3 regions of the Paraburkholderia sp. 22098 genome follow, and region 3 is predicted to be linked to each of the others. Evidence: riboswitches for the same ligand, from Rfam matches in the RefSeq annotation. Region 3 holds a riboswitch; each other region holds the start of a gene.
The links. A riboswitch is a leader RNA that binds a small molecule or an ion and turns the genes downstream of it on or off. The one in region 3 is predicted to bind cobalamin.
Positions count from the first base shown of each region.

Region 1: linked by a shared signal. The riboswitch ahead of cobW (cobalamin biosynthesis protein CobW) and the one ahead of ACTJLB_RS11660 (TonB-dependent receptor domain-containing protein) in region 3 are both predicted to bind cobalamin.
Region 2: linked by a shared signal. The riboswitch ahead of ACTJLB_RS15910 (CbtB domain-containing protein) and the one ahead of ACTJLB_RS11660 (TonB-dependent receptor domain-containing protein) in region 3 are both predicted to bind cobalamin.

Region 1 covers NZ_JBQEPV010000011.1:5,292-11,009, reverse strand. The annotation lists gene ACTJLB_RS22560 (cobyrinate a,c-diamide synthase) at 1-127, opposite strand, end outside; gene cobO (cob(I)yrinic acid a,c-diamide adenosyltransferase) at 130-732, opposite strand; gene ACTJLB_RS22550 (cobalamin biosynthesis protein) at 729-1,151, opposite strand; gene cobA (uroporphyrinogen-III C-methyltransferase) at 1,148-1,915, opposite strand; cobalamin riboswitch at 2,146-2,390, opposite strand; cobalamin riboswitch at 2,460-2,740, shown strand; gene cobW (cobalamin biosynthesis protein CobW) at 2,898-4,001, shown strand; gene cobN (cobaltochelatase subunit CobN) at 4,008-5,718, shown strand, end outside.
Region 2 covers NZ_JBQEPV010000006.1:434,092-439,809, forward strand. The annotation lists gene ACTJLB_RS15900 (ATPase domain-containing protein) at 1-1,085, opposite strand, end outside; gene ACTJLB_RS15905 (histidine phosphatase family protein) at 1,280-1,870, opposite strand; adenosylcobalamin (AdoCbl) riboswitch at 1,949-2,035, shown strand; gene ACTJLB_RS15910 (CbtB domain-containing protein) at 2,087-2,308, shown strand; gene ACTJLB_RS15915 (CbtA family protein) at 2,320-3,114, shown strand; gene ACTJLB_RS15920 (2OG-Fe(II) oxygenase) at 3,266-4,093, opposite strand; gene ACTJLB_RS15925 (FAS1-like dehydratase domain-containing protein) at 4,339-5,181, shown strand; gene ACTJLB_RS15930 (DUF2138 domain-containing protein) at 5,709-5,718, shown strand, end outside.
Region 3 covers NZ_JBQEPV010000004.1:537,957-543,674, reverse strand. The annotation lists gene ACTJLB_RS11685 (SIMPL domain-containing protein) at 1-283, opposite strand, end outside; gene ACTJLB_RS11680 (EVE domain-containing protein) at 487-945, opposite strand; RNA gene ssrS (6S RNA) at 1,028-1,209, opposite strand; gene ACTJLB_RS11670 (cell division protein ZapA) at 1,372-1,686, opposite strand; gene ACTJLB_RS11665 (ATPase) at 1,683-2,039, opposite strand; cobalamin riboswitch at 2,257-2,537, shown strand; gene ACTJLB_RS11660 (TonB-dependent receptor domain-containing protein) at 2,630-4,546, shown strand; gene ACTJLB_RS11655 (FecCD family ABC transporter permease) at 4,574-5,632, shown strand; gene ACTJLB_RS11650 (ABC transporter ATP-binding protein) at 5,629-5,718, shown strand, end outside.

The sequences.
Region 1 (5,718 bases), on a different contig from region 3:
GCCCGGTCTTGAACACGCGCACACGCCGCCCCAGTCGCCGATGGTAGCGCGCGAGGCCCGCGGTGATCGTGGTCTTGCCTTGACCCGACGCGGGCGCGCTGACAAAGAGCGCAGGGCAGGCGGACACGTTCAGAACTCCACGCCGCGCTGCGCCTTGACGCCTTGCTCGCGGTACGGATGCTTGACGATGCGCATTTCGGTGACGAGGTCGGCCGCTTCGATCAGCGCATCGGGCGCGTGGCGGCCGGTCACGACCACATGCAGCATCGCCGGACGCGCGTTGATGACGGACAGCACTTCGTCGAGCGGCAGATATTCGTACTTGAGCACGGTGTTCAGTTCGTCGAGGATGACCATCTGATAGTCGCCGCTTTCAATCATCCTGCGTGCTTCATCCCAACCTTTGCGTGCGGTGGCCATGTCGGCGTCGCGGTTCTGCGTGTTCCAGGTGTAGCCGTCGCCCATCGTCACGAAGTCACAGTTGGCAATAGCGCCGAGGAAGTCGCGCTCCGACGTATGCAGGGCGCCCTTGATGAACTGCACGACGCCAAGCCGCATGCCGTGGCCGAGCACACGCACGGCCATGCCGAAAGCGGCGGTTGTCTTGCCCTTGCCGGTGCCGGTGTTGACGATCAGCAGGCCCTTTTCGACGGTCGCGTTGGCCTGCTTCTTTTCGTGGCCTTCACGCCGGCGTTCGGTCATGCGTTGATGCGATTCGGGATCGGTCTTCATGGAAGGTCCTGTTGGATGGTGGTGACACTGTGTGCTGGCGCTGGTGCGGTCGATGCGATCGCCACGGTGACACCAGCGTAAACGGTTTTGCGGGCGATCAGATGTGCGGTGCAACCGGCGGCCACCGCAAGCAACGCGCACGGTTCGCATACGCCGTCCACGCCGAGATGCTCGCGCGCGGCAGCCGACGGTTCGTGCACATCTATCGCGAGGATCTGCTCGCGGTTGAACACTTGCAGCGCGAACCCGTGACGCGCGCAGAACTCCAGCAGGCCCGGCTCGTCGGCTTTCGTTTCAATAGAGGCTACCGTTGCAATCTGTTCGAACGTGTGCGAACCGAGCGCGGCGCGCACCGCCGTTTCGATCTCGTCCGCCGATGTATGCAGGCGGCAACCGATGCCCACGCTAAGCGTTTTCATTTCGCGTCCGGCGAAGATGCCGCATCTGATGAGCTTGCCGCGGCGGCACGCGCGAGCGCGAGCGACGCCACGCCGCCTATCACCACGATCGCAGGCGAGCCGAGTCCCGCGCGCGCGACGGCATCGGCGAATTCGCCAAGCCTCGAAAGCGCATGGCGTTGCTCGGGACGCGTAGCCGATTCGATCGCCGCACACGGCGTGTCGGCGCGCATGCCGGCTGCGAGCAATGCGCTGACGATATCGTTCAGCCGCCGCATGCCCATGTAGATGACGAGGGTCATGTGAGTGGCGGCGAGCGCCCCCCAATCCGGCTCGCTGCTGCCCGCGCCGTGGCCGGTCACGAATATCACGCCTTGCGCGTGATCGCGGTGTGTAACCGGAATGCCGATAGCTGCGGGCGCCGCGATTCCGGCTGTGATCCCGCTGACGATCTCTACCTCGATTCCGGCCGCATGCAGCGCCTGCTGCTCTTCGCCGCCTCTGCCGAATACGAACGGATCGCCGCCCTTGAGTCGCGCGACGCTGCGCCCAGCATGCAGATGCTCGAGCATTTGCGCGACGATGCCTTCTTGCGGCGTCGACGGATGACCGCCGCGTTTGCCGACGTAAACAATGGACGCGTCGGCGCGCGCAAATTGCAGCACGTCAGGATTCACGAGATCGTCGACGAGTATCACGTCGGCTTGTGCGAGGGCGCGCGTTGCCTTCAACGTCATCAGTTCGACGTCGCCGGGCCCTGCGCCGATCAGCCACGCGCGTGTCATCGCGCCTCGCTAACCGTGCACGGCAACGACGTTGCGCGCCCCGCCGGCATGCGCCATGCAGTGCGGCGCGCGAACGGGCCCAGGTGATTGGAGATCGAAGTCATTCAAGCGGTGTCTTCACGCACGACGGCACGCGCGGGTGCGAACCCGGCTGCCTCGCCGTGCTTCAGCGCCTTCACATCCGTCCCTCGCGGATTCCGGCTGCCGGCGGCGTGACGTCGAGAAACGCACGGCCGCCTCCGCATCTGGCCGGTATCCGGGCTGGCGGCCTCACGCGCTTTGCCTTCCCGCCCGCATTCGTTCGAATGTATCGGACAGTGGCATCGAAAACGCATGCGCGGCGCAGCATGAACATTGCACCGCAGGTCGCTTACCGTTGCGGGGACAGCACAGGTTGAGCGCGGGAGCGCTGCCTGTTTCCCGTTTAACTGCACACGCGAATGCATGTGCGGGCACCAAACGCGCGCATACGATAGCACACGAGAAGCCCGTGCGATAAGCGCGCCGGGCCCGCGTTTCCTTGACGGCGCCAGACGGTCGGCCTAAACTCGCACGCACTTCTGGTGCTCGTGTGCGCGCTCGTGCGCATGCAGTTAAACGGGAAACAGGGCGCCCGCCTGTCACGGTTTGGGTCAACCTGTGCTGCCCCCGCAACGGTAAGCGAAAAGTGACGTCACGGCGGTTTGCGTGGTGTCGCAGTGCCGGCTTCGGTGTCCACGCGCAAGGCCGCGTGGGCATATCACCACTGGGCGAGAAATCACTCGTCCGGGAAGGGGAAGCGGCGCTTTCGCCAGCCCGGATACCGGCCGGAACACGAAGGGCGAACGTCGCGGGGATGCGGCGCTGCGCTCATGCCCTCACACCCGTTTTCTGCGTTTTTCCTGTTGTAGCAAGGCCGTCGTTCATGCCCGAGGCACGCGCTGGACCTCATGCGTGCGGACTACGCCGGCCGGCGCCTGCAACTACTGGGATGGACCTCACGATGCAAACTCAAATGCGCAAGATCCCCGTCACCATCGTCACGGGCTTTCTCGGCAGCGGCAAGACCACTCTGTTGCGGCACATTCTTCAGCACGCAGGCGGCAAGCGCATCGCGGTGATCGTCAACGAGTTCGGCGAACTCGGTATCGACGGCGAAATCCTGAAGGGTTGCGGCATCGGTTGCGACGAGAACGGTGTCGAAACGGAAGGGCAATTGTATGAACTCGCGAACGGGTGCCTCTGCTGCACCGTGCAGGAGGAGTTTTTTCCGGTGATGGAAAAGCTCGTCGAGCGCCGTGAGCAGATCGACCACGTGCTGATCGAGACATCGGGTCTCGCGTTGCCGAAGCCTCTCGTACAGGCGTTCAACTGGCCGCAGATCAAAAACAGTTTCACCGTCGATGCGGTGATTACCGTGGTCGACGGCCCCGCTGCCGCGAGCGGCCAGTTCGCGGAAAACCCGCTCGCTGTCGACGCGCAGCGCAAAGCCGATCCGAATCTGGATCATGAATCGCCGCTGCACGAATTGTTCGAAGATCAGTTGGCTTCAGCCGATCTGGTGATTCTGAACAAAACAGATCTGCTCGATGAGGCTCGTCAGAACGCGGTCGAAGCCGTGATCCGCGAGGAGATTCCGCCGCAAGTGAAGGTCGTGCGCGCGCACATGGGGCAGCTCGATCTGCACACGCTGTTCGGGCTCGAAGCCGCATCGGAAGAAACGATTCACTTGCGCCACGACCATCACGGCTCGGCGGACGATGCGGATCATCACCACGATGAATTCGATTCGGTAGTGGTGCATGCAAACGTGCTGTCGCGTGACGCGGTAATCGCCGCACTGCAAGCGCTTGTTCAGAGCAACACGATCTACCGTGTAAAGGGTTTCGCGGCGTTGCCGGGCGCTGCAATGCGTCTCGTGATTCAGGGCGTGGGCCGGCGCTTCGACAGCTATTTCGATCGGCGCTGGCAACCCGGCGAGGCGGGCGAAAGCCGCTTCGTGCTGATCGGTGAAGACCTCGATCAAGCCGCGCTGCAGCGCGCGTTCGACGCGGCGCTGGGCGTGTCGAACGCCCAGGTGCCGGGCGTCGCAGCGCAACAGGCGTAAGCGCACATGCATCTGCTGCGCACCACGCCGGGCGGTTTCGTCGACGATACGCAAGGCGTGATCCGTATCGATCAGCGGCCTGCGGATATCGTCGTGCTCAGTTCTGCGGACACCACGTTGTCGCTGCTGGCAAGCGTGTTTCCTCGTCTCGGCGACGGCTTTCCGAGCGTGCGCCTCGCGAACGTGACGTATCTGCGGCAACCGGCGTCGGTGGATTTCTACGTCGAAGATGTGCTGCAACACGCGCGCGTCGTCGTAGTCGATCATCTTGGCGGCGAAGCGTATTGGCCGTACGGTATCGAACAGGTCGTCGCGCTAGCGGAGCGCAAACAGCAAACGCTCGCGATGTTTTCGGGCGATCTGCAGGAAGATCCCAATCTGCTTGCGCGCAGCACCGCGGACGCGGATCTGTGCCATCAGTTGTGGCGTTATTTGCGGGAAGGCGGTCCCCAGAATGCGGAGGCGTTTCTGCGCTGCATCGCGTATCGCGCGCTCGGTTGGGGACACGAGCCTGGGCCGCCCCGCGCGTTGCCGGCCGCGTCGCTTTACCATCCACAACGCGACACGCCGACAATCGCCGACTGGCAAGCGCGCTGGCGGCACGATGCGCCCGTCGCGGCGATACTGTTCTACAAGGCGCATCTTCAGGCGGCCAACACAGCGGTGTTCGACGCGCTGATCGAAGCGCTCGACGCACAAGGCGTGAACCCGCTGCCAATCGCGATTACGTCGTTGAAAGACGCGATGAGTCGCGAAGTCGTACAGTCGTTGTGCGCGCAACATAACGCGGCGCTCGTACTCAACACGACTGCGTTCGCCGCGTCCGCGATCGATGATCCCGAACCGCTCGCGCTCGCCGGCGACGCGCCTGTGCTTCAGGTGATTCTGAGCGGCGGCAACCGCGAGGACTGGCTCAAGGACAATCAGGGCCTGAATTCGCGCGACATCGCCATGCATATCGCGCTGCCCGAAGTGGACGGGCGCATCATCACGCGCGCGATCAGTTTCAAGGGACTCGCGTATCGCTGTCCGCATACGGAAGTCGACGTGGTGCGTTATCAGCCCGATCACGAACGCGTGAATTTTATTGCCGGGTTGAGCCGCCGCTGGTGCCGCCTGCGCTCGCTCGACAACGCGGACAAGAAACTCGCGCTGATTCTCGCCAACTATCCGATGAGCGAGGGTCGCATTGGGAATGGCGTCGGACTGGATACGCCGGCGTCGGTGGTCGGCATTCTGTCGATGTTGCGCGACGAAGGTTATCGCGTGGCAGCCGTGCCCGATAACGGCGACGCGCTGTTGCAGAAGCTGACCGAGGGCGTGACGAACGATCCCGTGGTGCGCGATCTGCGGCCCGCTTTGCAAAGCTTTGCGCTGGCCGATTACCTCACCCATTTCAACGCGCTGCCCGCCGAAGCGCGCAATGCGCTGAATGCGCGCTGGGGCTCGCCAGAGCACGACCCGAGCGTGCGGCGCGGCCGTTTCATGATTGCGGGTTGGCGTTGCGGCCACGTGTTCGTCGGCATTCAGCCGTCGCGTTCGCGCGAGCAGGGCGATTACGCGAGCTATCACGACGCCGAACTCGTGCCGCCGCATGCGTATCTCGCGTTCTATTTCTGGCTGCGTCATCAGTTCGGCATCGACGCGGTCGTGCATGTCGGCAAGCATGGCAACCTCGAATGGCTGCCCGGCAAGAGTGTTGCGTTGAGCGATACGT
Region 2 (5,718 bases), on a different contig from region 3:
ACGCCTCTTTTCTCGACGGAGGTGCGAACGTCGCTCGCGAACTCGCCGGGCGAGATCTCGGCGGGATCGATCTGACGCAGCGTCAATAGTCCGTTGTCCACATAGGGCTGCAGATTCATGCCGACCGTCGCGCAACGCGCGACAAGGGTGACCAGCGTTTCGTCGAAGACATAGTAGACACAGCGTTCGCCACGTTCGAGAGCCGCAATCAGGCACGAAACCACGGTGGTGGTCTTGCCGACACCCGAAGGGCCGATCAGGAGCGCGTTGGTGCCGGGTATCAGTCCGCCGCCCAGCAGCGCGTCGAGGCCTCCAGTGCCCGTGCTCACCACATGTGTATCGAATTTGGCGTGATGTTCGGCCGCGACGAGGCGCGGATAGACATGGATGCCGCCGGTGTCGAGCGTGAAGTCGTGGTATCCCTCGCGGAACTTGATGCCGCGCATCTTGGCAATGCGCAAGCGCCGGCGATTGCCGCCGTAGTCGTGCACGACGTTGTCGAGCGCGATCACGCCGTGAGCGATGCTGTGCAATTGCACGTCGCCCGGGTCGGACGTATTGTCGTCGAGCAGCAAGACCGTGCATGCGCGCGTGGCGAAATAGCGTTTCAACGCGAGGATTTGCCGCCGGTAGCGCAGTGCGTTCTGCGAAAGCAGGCGCAACTCGGACAGACTGTCGAGCACGATCCGCACAGGCTTGATCTCGTCGACCTGCTGGATGACGTTTCGCACCGTTTCGCCGAGTTCGACCTCAGCCGGATGCAGCACCGTCTGCTCGAATTGCGGATCCAGACCTTCGTCGGAGACCAGTTCCAGGATATGGAACTGGCTCAAATCCCAGCCGTGGCTGTCAGCTACCGAGATGAGCTCCGAACGAGTCTCGGAGAGCGTAATGTACAGACCTGCCTGGCCTTCCTCAGCGCCCTGAAGTAAAAATTGCAACGCCAGGGTGGTTTTACCCGTTCCCGGCGCGCCCTCCACCAGGTACATGCGGTGTGGGGTGAGGCCGCCTCCCAGGATGTTATCGATTCCCTCGATTCCTGAGCAAAGGCGGGTAGGCTTGTGAGTGGCAGCGTCTTTTGACATAGCGTGGTTATAGCATCGAATAATTGGCCTGGTCCGTCAGCCGGTATCGCCAGAATGCAAGTTGCATGCCTATTGCGAAAAGACCGTGGTTGGCGCGTGTGCGGCGGCGGAAAGCGTGATCAGCGCCGTGTCAGTTCGTGTGGGCGGCGCGGCTGTCGGTATCGGACGAATAAGCCTTGGTTGTTCCGGCAAGGTCACGACGACGTCGGCCGCCATGTCCAGCCCCGTCGTTGCGAGCGCTGCAGTTCGACGACCGCGAGCGGTGGGATTTCAATGCACGAAAACACCGCTGGCGATGTGCCCAACACATGGACGATCGCCGCGCGGACCAGCGGCGCATGCGTCACGGCGACCACATCGTGGACGGCGTGCGACGCGCCATCCGGCGCGACGTCTATTGCGTCGAGCCATTCGCCGATCCGCTTCACCACCTGGCTGAACGATTCGCCGCCGTGAGGGGCGGCGTCGGGGTCGTGCGTCCAGGCTGCCAGTGCGTCTGGCGCGTGCGCGGCAAGATCGTTGAGGCGTTGGCCGCGCCACGTGCCGTAGTCGACATCCGAAAGCGCGGTGTCCACCTTCGCAGCGAGGCCGAGCGCCAAGGCCGTTTCGCGCGCGCAGGCGGCGGGGCTGACGAATGCGCTTGCATTGTCGGCAAACGACAGGCGCACTCGCGCTGCTTGCGCCTCGCCGAGGCCGCGAGCGTCGAGCGGATCGTCGGCGGGAAAGCGGCCCGCGCGCATGGCCGCGGTTGGCGCATGGCTGACCAGTAACAGCCGCAGGTTCATTTTTGAGTTCCCGTCAATATGCGCTCGTGTCGCTGTGTGATAGCTGGCGCGGAAGTTTAGCGCGTAGAATAGCCGCACTGCGAAGCGCGGAAGCCGGTGAAAGCCCGGCGCGGTCGCGCCACTGTAATCGGCATCACAAGCCGAAAGCCAGACCTGAGCTTCGCATCATTCCTCTGCAATCGACTACGGGGCGCGCTACCCCAGGAGATGTCCATCATGACTGAAGCTGTTTTCGATTCCGCCGGCCAGCCCGCCATTCAGCCCACGCCGATTCCGTTGCGTGAACTGCTGCCTTGGGCCGTGTTCGGAGGATTGCTGCTGCTGCTCGCGCTGTATTTCGTCGGTGCGGAACAGGGCGCCACGTCTTTAGTGCCTGGCATGTACGTGCATGAGTTCGTGCACGACGGCCGCCATCTGCTCGGCTTTCCCTGCCACTAACGGAGCAGAACATGGTCGGTAAGTTGTTGTTGCGCGGGATGCTTGCAGGCATCGCCGCGGGGCTGCTCACGTTCGCGTTTGCGCGAGTGGCGGGCGAGCCGCAGGTCAATCAGGCGATAGCCTTCGAAGAGAATGCCGGGGACGGAGCCGGCGCAATGCATGAGCATGAGCACGCCGGTGCGGCTGCGGGTGCGGACGCGCACGAGCAAGCGCATGAGCAGGAGTTGGTCAGTCGCGATACGCAAGCCGGATTGGGATTGCTGACCGGCGTAGTGACCTACGGCGCGGCATTCGGCGGACTGTTCTCTCTGGTGTTTGCCTATGCGTACGGACGAGTGGGGGCGATGAGCGCGCGTGCGTTGTCGGCGTGGCTTGCCCTCGGCGCTTTCGTCGCACTGGTGATCGTTCCCAACATCAAGTATCCGGCGAACCCGCCAGCGGTCGGCGACCCGGAGACAATCGGAACGCGCACAGGCCTGTTTTTTCTGATGATCGCCATCTCGCTGACCGCGATGGTTTTTTCGCTGAAGGTCCGGCGCCGCGCGGCAATGAAACTTGGCGCATGGAACGGCTCGATCGTGGCCGGACTTGTGTTCATCGCCATCATTGCCGCGGTGCAGATGTCGATGCCCGTGATCGACGAAACGCCGGCCGGTTTTCCCGCGGCGCTGCTGTGGAAATTCCGTGTGGCTGCACTCGGCATGCAGGCGATCATGTGGGCGACGATCGGGCTGCTGTTCGGCGCGATCGTCGAGCGGAGTGCGTTCATGCGTGTCGGGAATCGCACAGCGACCCGGTCGGCTTGAGGTCTTCTGGCGGCTTGCGCTGAGCGGCTGGCTGCGTGAGTGGTTAAGGCTGTGGGTGTTGAGCGCGCGCGGTGGTATGACACGGGCTGGGAATTGTCGGGTGTGATTTTTTGGCCCTGTCACCGCCGCCAATCGCGAGCACGCTCAACAACTACATATTGACCACGCCATCGGACGACGACGCCATCGCATCATGAAAAATAACTCCCAACGTATGCCTCTGTCCCGATCTCAAACGGCTCACTCCGTGCCGCAAATTCACGCGATATACACCACGCGTGCCTTGCACCGGCCGATGATGAACCGCGAACACCACGGCATCTCCCTTGCGCAGCGGCACGACTTCCGCGCGTGACTGCATTCGCGGACGCTGCTCGGTCATCACGAATTCGCCGCCGGTGAAATCCTCGCCGGGTTCCGACAGCAGAATTGCAACCTGTAGCGGAAACACGTGCTCGCCGTAAAGATCCTGATGCAGACAGTTATAGTCGTCGGTCATGTACTGCAGCATTAGGGGTGTCGGGCGCGTCTGGCCCGCAGCGTGGCAGCGTTCGATAAACTCGGTGTGTGCGCCCGGATAGCGGATGCCGATGTCCATCACCTCGTTCCAACGATTCGCCACCGGCACGAGATGCGGATACAACTCGCGGCGCAACTGTGCGATCAGCGGCGGCAACGGATACGAGAAATACTTGTATTCGCCACGGCCGAAGCCATGCCGCGCCATCACTACGCGACTGCGGTACAAGTCCTCTCGGGGATACAGCGCAGTGAGGGCATCGCATTCGCGCGCGTCAAGCAGCCCGTGCAGCATCGCGCAGCCATAGCCGTTCAGTTCTTCTTCGACGTGAAACCAATCAGTCGTCTCGATGCGCGCCGTCAGTGAACTTGCATGATTGCGGCTCTGCAACGGCTTCGATTCAGTTTTTCGATCCTGTTCCGGCGATTGGGCGCGGACATTTTTCGCCACCGTATTCATCAGAGTCTCCCTCAGCGATTTTCGAACGATGATTGAGTGTAAGCGCGTCTTTCAGGCCGCGCACTCCGACTCTTGCGCTGCAATTCCCCTAGGTTGAAGGCGCACGGATCAACCGGCGATGTGTCCGGCAAAACGGTGAGTTGCGAGCAGGAAAAAGTGACGCCGCCCAACGATAACCTTTGCGAAGCGCGTCGTGTCGTTCATAGTAGGTGCTGTCAATTGGTCGCTCCACCGGAGGCTTGTCCATGTCGGATTACCACCAGAAACTCGATGATTGGCTCGGCACCGAGCGAGTCGCCAAAGATCTCATTACCGCGTTTCCGCTCGCGGCTCTCGCCGCGACGCTGGATCGCGAACAAAGCGGCGATACCGTTCCGCCGCTTTGGCACTGGCTTTACTTCTTACCGATTGCGCCAATGTCCGAAACTGGGCCGGACGGTCATCCTAAGCGCGGCGATTTTCTGCCGCCGGTGCCGCTGCCGCGCCGCATGTGGGCCGGCGGGCGCATCACTTTTCATGCGCCGCTGAAAGTGGGTGAGCGCGCCACGCGTACGTCGACCATTGCGAACATTGAAGACAAGACCGGTCGCTCGGGGCGACTCGTGTTCGTCACGGTGCAGCACTCGATTGAAGTCGGCGGCGAACTGAGGCTTGAAGAAGAGCACGACATCGTCTACCGCGACGCACCGCTAGCAGACGCGCGGCCTCAGCAGCCGCAACTCGCGCCGCAGGGCGAACGTTGGAACCGCATTATCGAAGCCGATCCCGTCATGCTGTTTCGCTATTCGGCGCTCACCTTCAACAGCCATCGCATTCACTACGACTATCCCTACGCGACGCAAGTCGAGGCTTATCCTGGCCTCGTGGTCCACGGGCCGTTGATTGCCACGCTGCTGGTCGATCTCGTTCGCCGCGAGCGACCCGATGCAACGCTGCAGAGCTTTGCGTTCAAGGCGCTTCGCCCGACGTTTTCGGGCCAGGCTTTCACGGTGTGCGGCGCGCCCGCGGCGGATGGAAAATCGATCGACCTATGGGCAAAAGATCACGATGGCTATCTGACGATGCGAGCGACCGCAGCGATTGAATAATTCCGCGAACGCGAGGCGTCGACGATTATGTCCGGGTAAATGCATAACGCTCAAGCGGTGAAAAATCCGGTCGTCTTACAGTTGCGTCGCGCAAATCGAAGTAATGTTTCTCTGAATCTGTAGGAGCAAGTTCCACATTAACAAGTGATCTCGCCGGACCTCGGTTGTTTATGCGCATAATGCATCGCCGCTTGCCTGCGTGAGTGTATCGGACGCCGCTCGAATCGGCTTGCGAGTCGCATGTGACTAGGCGGAGGCCCGCGCATACTGACGCTCAGCGGTATAGCGCCTGAACGAACGTTCTTTAATCGCGGTGACAGAAAAAATCATTAACCTCTTTCGACGCATTAATCAAGCGCAACTTGTGGTCAACAAGCGCCTGAAACCTCTCTGATTGTTAAATGCAATGCCGGGTGGTTTGCTGTTAAAAATATCGGTTATCATCGCTGCCTTCAGCGGTAGGTCACGGCGGCTTAATCCGGCCGGCATCAACGTTAATATCGTCGCATCGAACCAGAAAAACTCAGATGAAGATGT
Region 3 (5,718 bases):
CGGTCACGCCACTCACGCCTTTGGCTTTTTGCAATGCCGAATCGGCACGCTGGTTCAGCGTTGAAGTAAGAGCCGACGGATCGCTCGCTTCCTGCTCGTAAAAGAGCGTGATTTCGACGACGTCTTGAGGCACTTCCGCGCTGGCCTGCGCGTTGAGCGACAGCACGCCGGCCGGTTGATAGGGCGCGACGCTCTGCGCGCGTGCCATAGCGGGCGTGAGCACGAGGGCTGCAGGCGCGGCGCAGACGAGCGCGAAAGCGAGTGCACGTGCGGTGTTTTTCATCTGTGTGGAACTCCTTGCTTGAACAGGATTGCGCACGATCCGGCAGGCGCGATGCAACGGCACGGCGCTGTGTGCGCCGTTGGTAGTCCGTTTGCAAGTGCGTTAGGCGCTTGTAACCTGAGCTTGGTTCCCCAATTTCACGGTGCGATGAGCAGCGGTGAGCGACATCGTTCGTGGCGCCGTTGCAGCAAGCATCGGCGAACTCAGGCGAGTCGCTTCGTGATGAAGCGCCACTCGGCTTCGGTGACCGGCGTGATGGACAGACGGTTGCCTCTCGCCAGCACGCGCATGTCTTTCAGCTCGTCGTGCTCGCGCAATGCGGCGAGCGGAATCAACGGAATCTTCTTCTTGAAGACCACGTCGACGAGCAGCCAGCGCGGCGCTTCCTGCGACGACTTAGGATCGTAGTAAGGACTCTTCTTGTCGAACTGAGTCGGGTCCGGGTAAGCGGTAGACGCTACCTCGGCGATCCCGGCGATGCCAGGCTCGGGACAACTCGAGTGATAGAACAGCACGCCGTCGCCGACCAGCATCGCGTCGCGCATGAAGTTGCGCGCCTGATAGTTGCGCACGCCGGTCCACGGCAACGTACGGTGCGGTGCGTTGGCAAGATGGTCGATGCTTGCTTCGTCCGGTTCGGACTTCATTAGCCAGTAGCGCATGAATCGAAAGGAACGTTAAGGTTGGAAAAGCCGGAGCCCAAACAAAAACGGCACCGGACAGTAGTCCGATGCCGTTCCAAATAAGGTCCCCGCCTTGGCCGCTAGGCCGGCATCCTGAACCGGGGGTTCAGAATTGGTCGCAGTTAGCAGCACTTCGGGTACATCAGACAGAGTGACGCGCACGCCCGTGCTACAAATTTCCGCAACCGTGCACATGGCATTGGTTCAAGGAATATATGACCTTGGCGAACCAGGCAGGGAAGCTAAACCGATGAAGCTAAAACCATTCAGGTGAAACGTTTGCCGAGTGTGCTCGTGCATGCTCTCACGCGCTTTGCTCAGCTGCTACGTGTGCCACCTGGTTGAATCTGCAGCCGACCCGAAGACCGGCCACTTCTACTTCCAGACACGTTGCAAACCTGCTGCTTACTGCATGGTGTACTGCTCGATCACAGTACCCAGTTGTTCGTTCATTTGATGCATTGTACGCCTGATTTCTTCAGCGGGAAATGCTTCTCCGTGACGCACGCTCGATTGCAGCTTAAGCAGTTCCGATGCCAGCGACAGCGCGGCCATGACAGCAATACGATCCGTGCCGCGCACGTTGCTGTTGTTGCGGATCTTCGACATTTCGGCGTCGACTCGTGCGACTGCTTCAAGCAGCGCGCCTTCCGTTTCCGGCGAGCAGGCGAGACGATAGGGCACGCCGAGAATCGATACTTCGATCTGCTTGGTGGTCATGCATTTTCTCCATGGCGAGTGGCGTCGCTCTCCGCTTCGACTTCATGCTGAGCGGGCTCGAGCAGATCGAGCTGGTTGTCCGGCTCGTTGTGCCCGCGAGCGCGCGGCAATTTTTCGAGGATCGCATTGAGCCGCACTTGAGCGTCGTCGATCTTGGCCGACAGCGCGTCGCGCTCCGCTTGCAGTGCATCGCGTTCCTCGCGAACCATGGCAAGTTCCGTGCGCGTGGCTTCTGCCTCGGCGCGCGACTGGGCGAGCTGCTCTTCAAGCGCAACTCGCGCTTCGTTGTGGCGCTGGCTGATCGCTATCAGCTTGCCGATATTCTGTGAGAGTGTTTCGAGTTCGGTGAGCATGTGCTGCGTCCTCTAAAGACCTCGCATTTTAGCGCGGAATGCCGCACGTTCCGACATTTGTCTCGTTTCGAGACGTAACAACACCGCTTTATGCAGGCTTTTTTCGACTGAAGATGAAAAAGTACTCGTGTGTCACAGATCGCGTCGGACAATACTCTGCTCCTGTCCGAATGATCGCTGTCGTGACCCGCATTCTTGACTGGCCCCGAGGCCGCTCATACACTGGCCGCACTCTGGTGCCCGCGCGCGCAATTCATTGCGCGTGCAGTTAAACGGGAAGCAGGGCGCGCCGTTCACCTGAACGCGCGAACCTGCGCTGCCCCCGCAACGGTAAGCGACCGCATTCGCTTTGCACTTCGTGCTTTGCAGTTCGCGTTTGCAGTTCGATCCCCATCGCGTGTTCCAGTTCAACATGCGAGTGTGCCACTGCGCGTCACGCGTGGGAAGGCGGGATCGAGCGTCGTCAGCCCGGATACCGGCCAGAGGGAGAGGCGCGCGCCCGCGAAATGAAGTCAAAAGCGCTCGCGCCTCGTTACGCGACGGCCTGCGGGGAAGCGGGCCGCGCACGCCATCCACGGGAAACTTCACTCATGCTGTCCCCTATCGCCCGCGCGGCGCTGCTCGCGTTTGCAGGGCTGCCGCAGCTCGCGCATGCGCAAGCCGCCGACAGTTCGCCTGCGCCGTCGGTTGCAGTCGCACCGGTCGCTACGAGCGCTGTATCCGTCGCCATCGCCGAATCATCACCTGCTGTTTTGTCGCCCGTCGTCGTCACCGCCGAGCGCGGACCTCAAGCGCTCGCCGACACGATTCCGCAAACGTCGCTATTCGATCAGCAGGACATTGCCGATACCACCGCAACCGATCTGCCGGGTCTGCTGCAACTCGCGCCCGGCGCGCAGATCTCGCGCACAGGTGGCCCCGGTTCGACAGCAAGCCTGTATCTGCGCGGCGCGTCGTCGACGCAATCGCTGATTCTCATCGACGGTGTGCGCGTCGATTCCGTGAGTCTCGGCACCGCGCAAATCGCGCAGATTCCGCTCGATCAGGTCGACCACGTCGAAGTAGTGAACGGCAACGTGTCGGCCTTGTATGGCTCGGGCGCGATCGGAGGCGTGGTCCAGGTGTTCACGAAAGACGGCGGCAATCATCCGCCGCGTTTCAATTTTTCCGTGGGCTACGGCAGCTACCACACGCAGACACAACAGGTAGGCGCGAACGGCGCGTTGGATATGGACGGCCGCACGACCTTCAACATCTCGCTCGCGCGTTCGAAGGACGACGGTTTTTCCGCGCTCAATCCTCGTGAGGCGCCGAATGCGAACCCCAATGCGAACGGCTATCTGAACGAGAGCATCTCCGCTTCGCTGCGCCATAAGTTCACCGACAACTGGGACGCGGGCGTCCGCTATCTGCAGTCGAACGGCAACAACAGCTACGACAATGCGTACGGCGAGCCGACCGATCTGAACAATCTGTACACGAAAGTGCGTCAGTTGTCCGCCTTCGCTAACGGCAAGCTAACCGACTGGTGGACCACGCACTTCATCGTTGCGCAAGGCGACGACCGCAGCGTGTCGAACACCAACGGTCTGTATAACGGCCGCTTCGACACCGACAATCGACAGTACACCTGGCAAAACGATTTCGCGCTGGCCGCGCAGCAGAAACTGCAGGTCGGCTACGAGCATCTGGACCAGAGTCTCGACTCCGATACGTTTGCCGCGCCCACTCGTCATGTCGACTCGGGCTTCGCCGGTTATACGGCACGCTTCGGGCGCAACCAGATACAGGCTAACCTGCGGCGCGACCAGTACTCCGATTTCGGCGGAGCGAACAGTTACTATCTCGGCTATGGCTTCGACATCACGTCGCGCTGGAAGCTAAGCGCAAGCTATTCCAGTTCGTTTCGCGCGCCGAGCTTCGACGATCTGTACTATCCGCTGAGCGGGAATCCGTCCATCCAGCCGGAGCGCAGTCATTCGATCGAAGCAGCGTTGCAGTACGCATCCAATGCGCTCGGTGTGATGCGTTTGAGTGCTTTCCAGACGCGTTATTCGAATCTGATCGACTATGAGCAGGTGACGCCGGGGATCTATCTGGCCGAAAACGTGGGCCATGCAAAAGTGCAAGGACTCGAAGGATCGTGGAGCGGCCATGTAGGTAAGACCGACGTGCGCGCGTCGGTGACGCTGCAAAACCCGGTCGACCTCGACAATGATACCGACCTCGTGCGGCGAGCGCGGCGTTTCGCGTCGCTGACGGTGAATCGCAGTATCGCAGGATGGCGCGTGGGCGGTGAGTGGATCGTGAGCGGTCCGCGCGAAGACAGCAGCGGCAAGCTCGGCGGCTACGGTGTCGTCAACCTGGCTGCCCGCTACAACGTCACGAAGGCATGGTACGTGGCCGCGCAAATCCAGAATGTGTTCAACAAGGACTATGAAACGGCCTACTCGTATAACTCGCCGCGGCGCGGTGCCTATGTCACGGTCGGCTGGCAGCAGCAGTGATGCCAGCGCCGTGCTGGGAACGCGCCGATGAGCCGTCATGAAGGTTCGATGCCCGCCACGCTTCACGCGATGACTGCGAAGCGCGCCGCCGCGATCTGGCTCGTGCTTGCTGTCGCTGCGCTTGCCGTATTGATGGCGTCGCTCGCATTGGGCAGTGTGTCGCTCGCGCCCGCGCGCGTGATCGAGGCGCTTTCGCCGCTGCATGCGGGCGCGTCTGACGCAAACTCCGCCGATCTCGCCGGCGAGATCGTGCGCACGCTGCGTTTGCCTCGCGCGCTGGCCGGTTTTGCTTGCGGCGCATTGCTCGCATTGGCTGGCGCGCTGCTGCAGGTGTTGTTGCGCAATCCGCTCGCTGAGCCATATGTATTAGGCGTATCGGGCGGCGCCGCAACTTTCGCGCTCGTCGCAATGATCGCCGGTTGCGCGTGGTGGCTCGTCGATGCGTCGGCATTCGCGGGCGCATTCGTGTCCATTCTCCTCGTGCTCGGCCTTGCACGTCGCGAGTTGTGGCGCGGCGAACCGCAGGACACGTCGCCGCGCCTGCTTCTGACTGGCGCCGTTATCGCGGCAGGCTGGGGCGCGCTCATTACCTTGCTGCTCAATCTTGCGCCGGACAATCGTTTGCGCGGCATGTTGTTCTGGCTGACCGGCGACCTCAATGGCAATGCGCTGCCGTGGACCGCGCTCGTCGCGCTGGTCGTCGTGCTGATTGCCATCGTGCCCGTTGCGCCGCGCCTGAATGTACTGTTGCGAGGCGACGCTGCCGCGCAGGCGTTGGGCGTTGCGGTCATGCCGTTGCGGTTGCGCGTGTATCTTGCGGCCTCGCTCGCCGCCGCAGCGGCTGTGACGACGGCGGGCACCATCGGCTTTGTCGGACTCGTGGTGCCGCATATGTTACGGCTCGCGTTCGGCAACGACCAACGTATGCTGCTGCCCGCCGCGGCTCTCGGCGGCGGGGTGGCGGTAATGGGCGCCGATCTGATCGCGCGCCTTGTGATCGCGCCGGCGCAACTGCCGGTCGGCGTGATCACGTCGATTATCGGCGTGCCGGTGTTTCTCTGGATGCTGCTGCGCGCCCGCCGATGATGCCCACTAACAACCTCTCGCAGCCCACGCTCAGCGCGCAACGCGTGAGCTTGCGTGCGGGCGCGCGCACGTTGCTCGATGCGTTC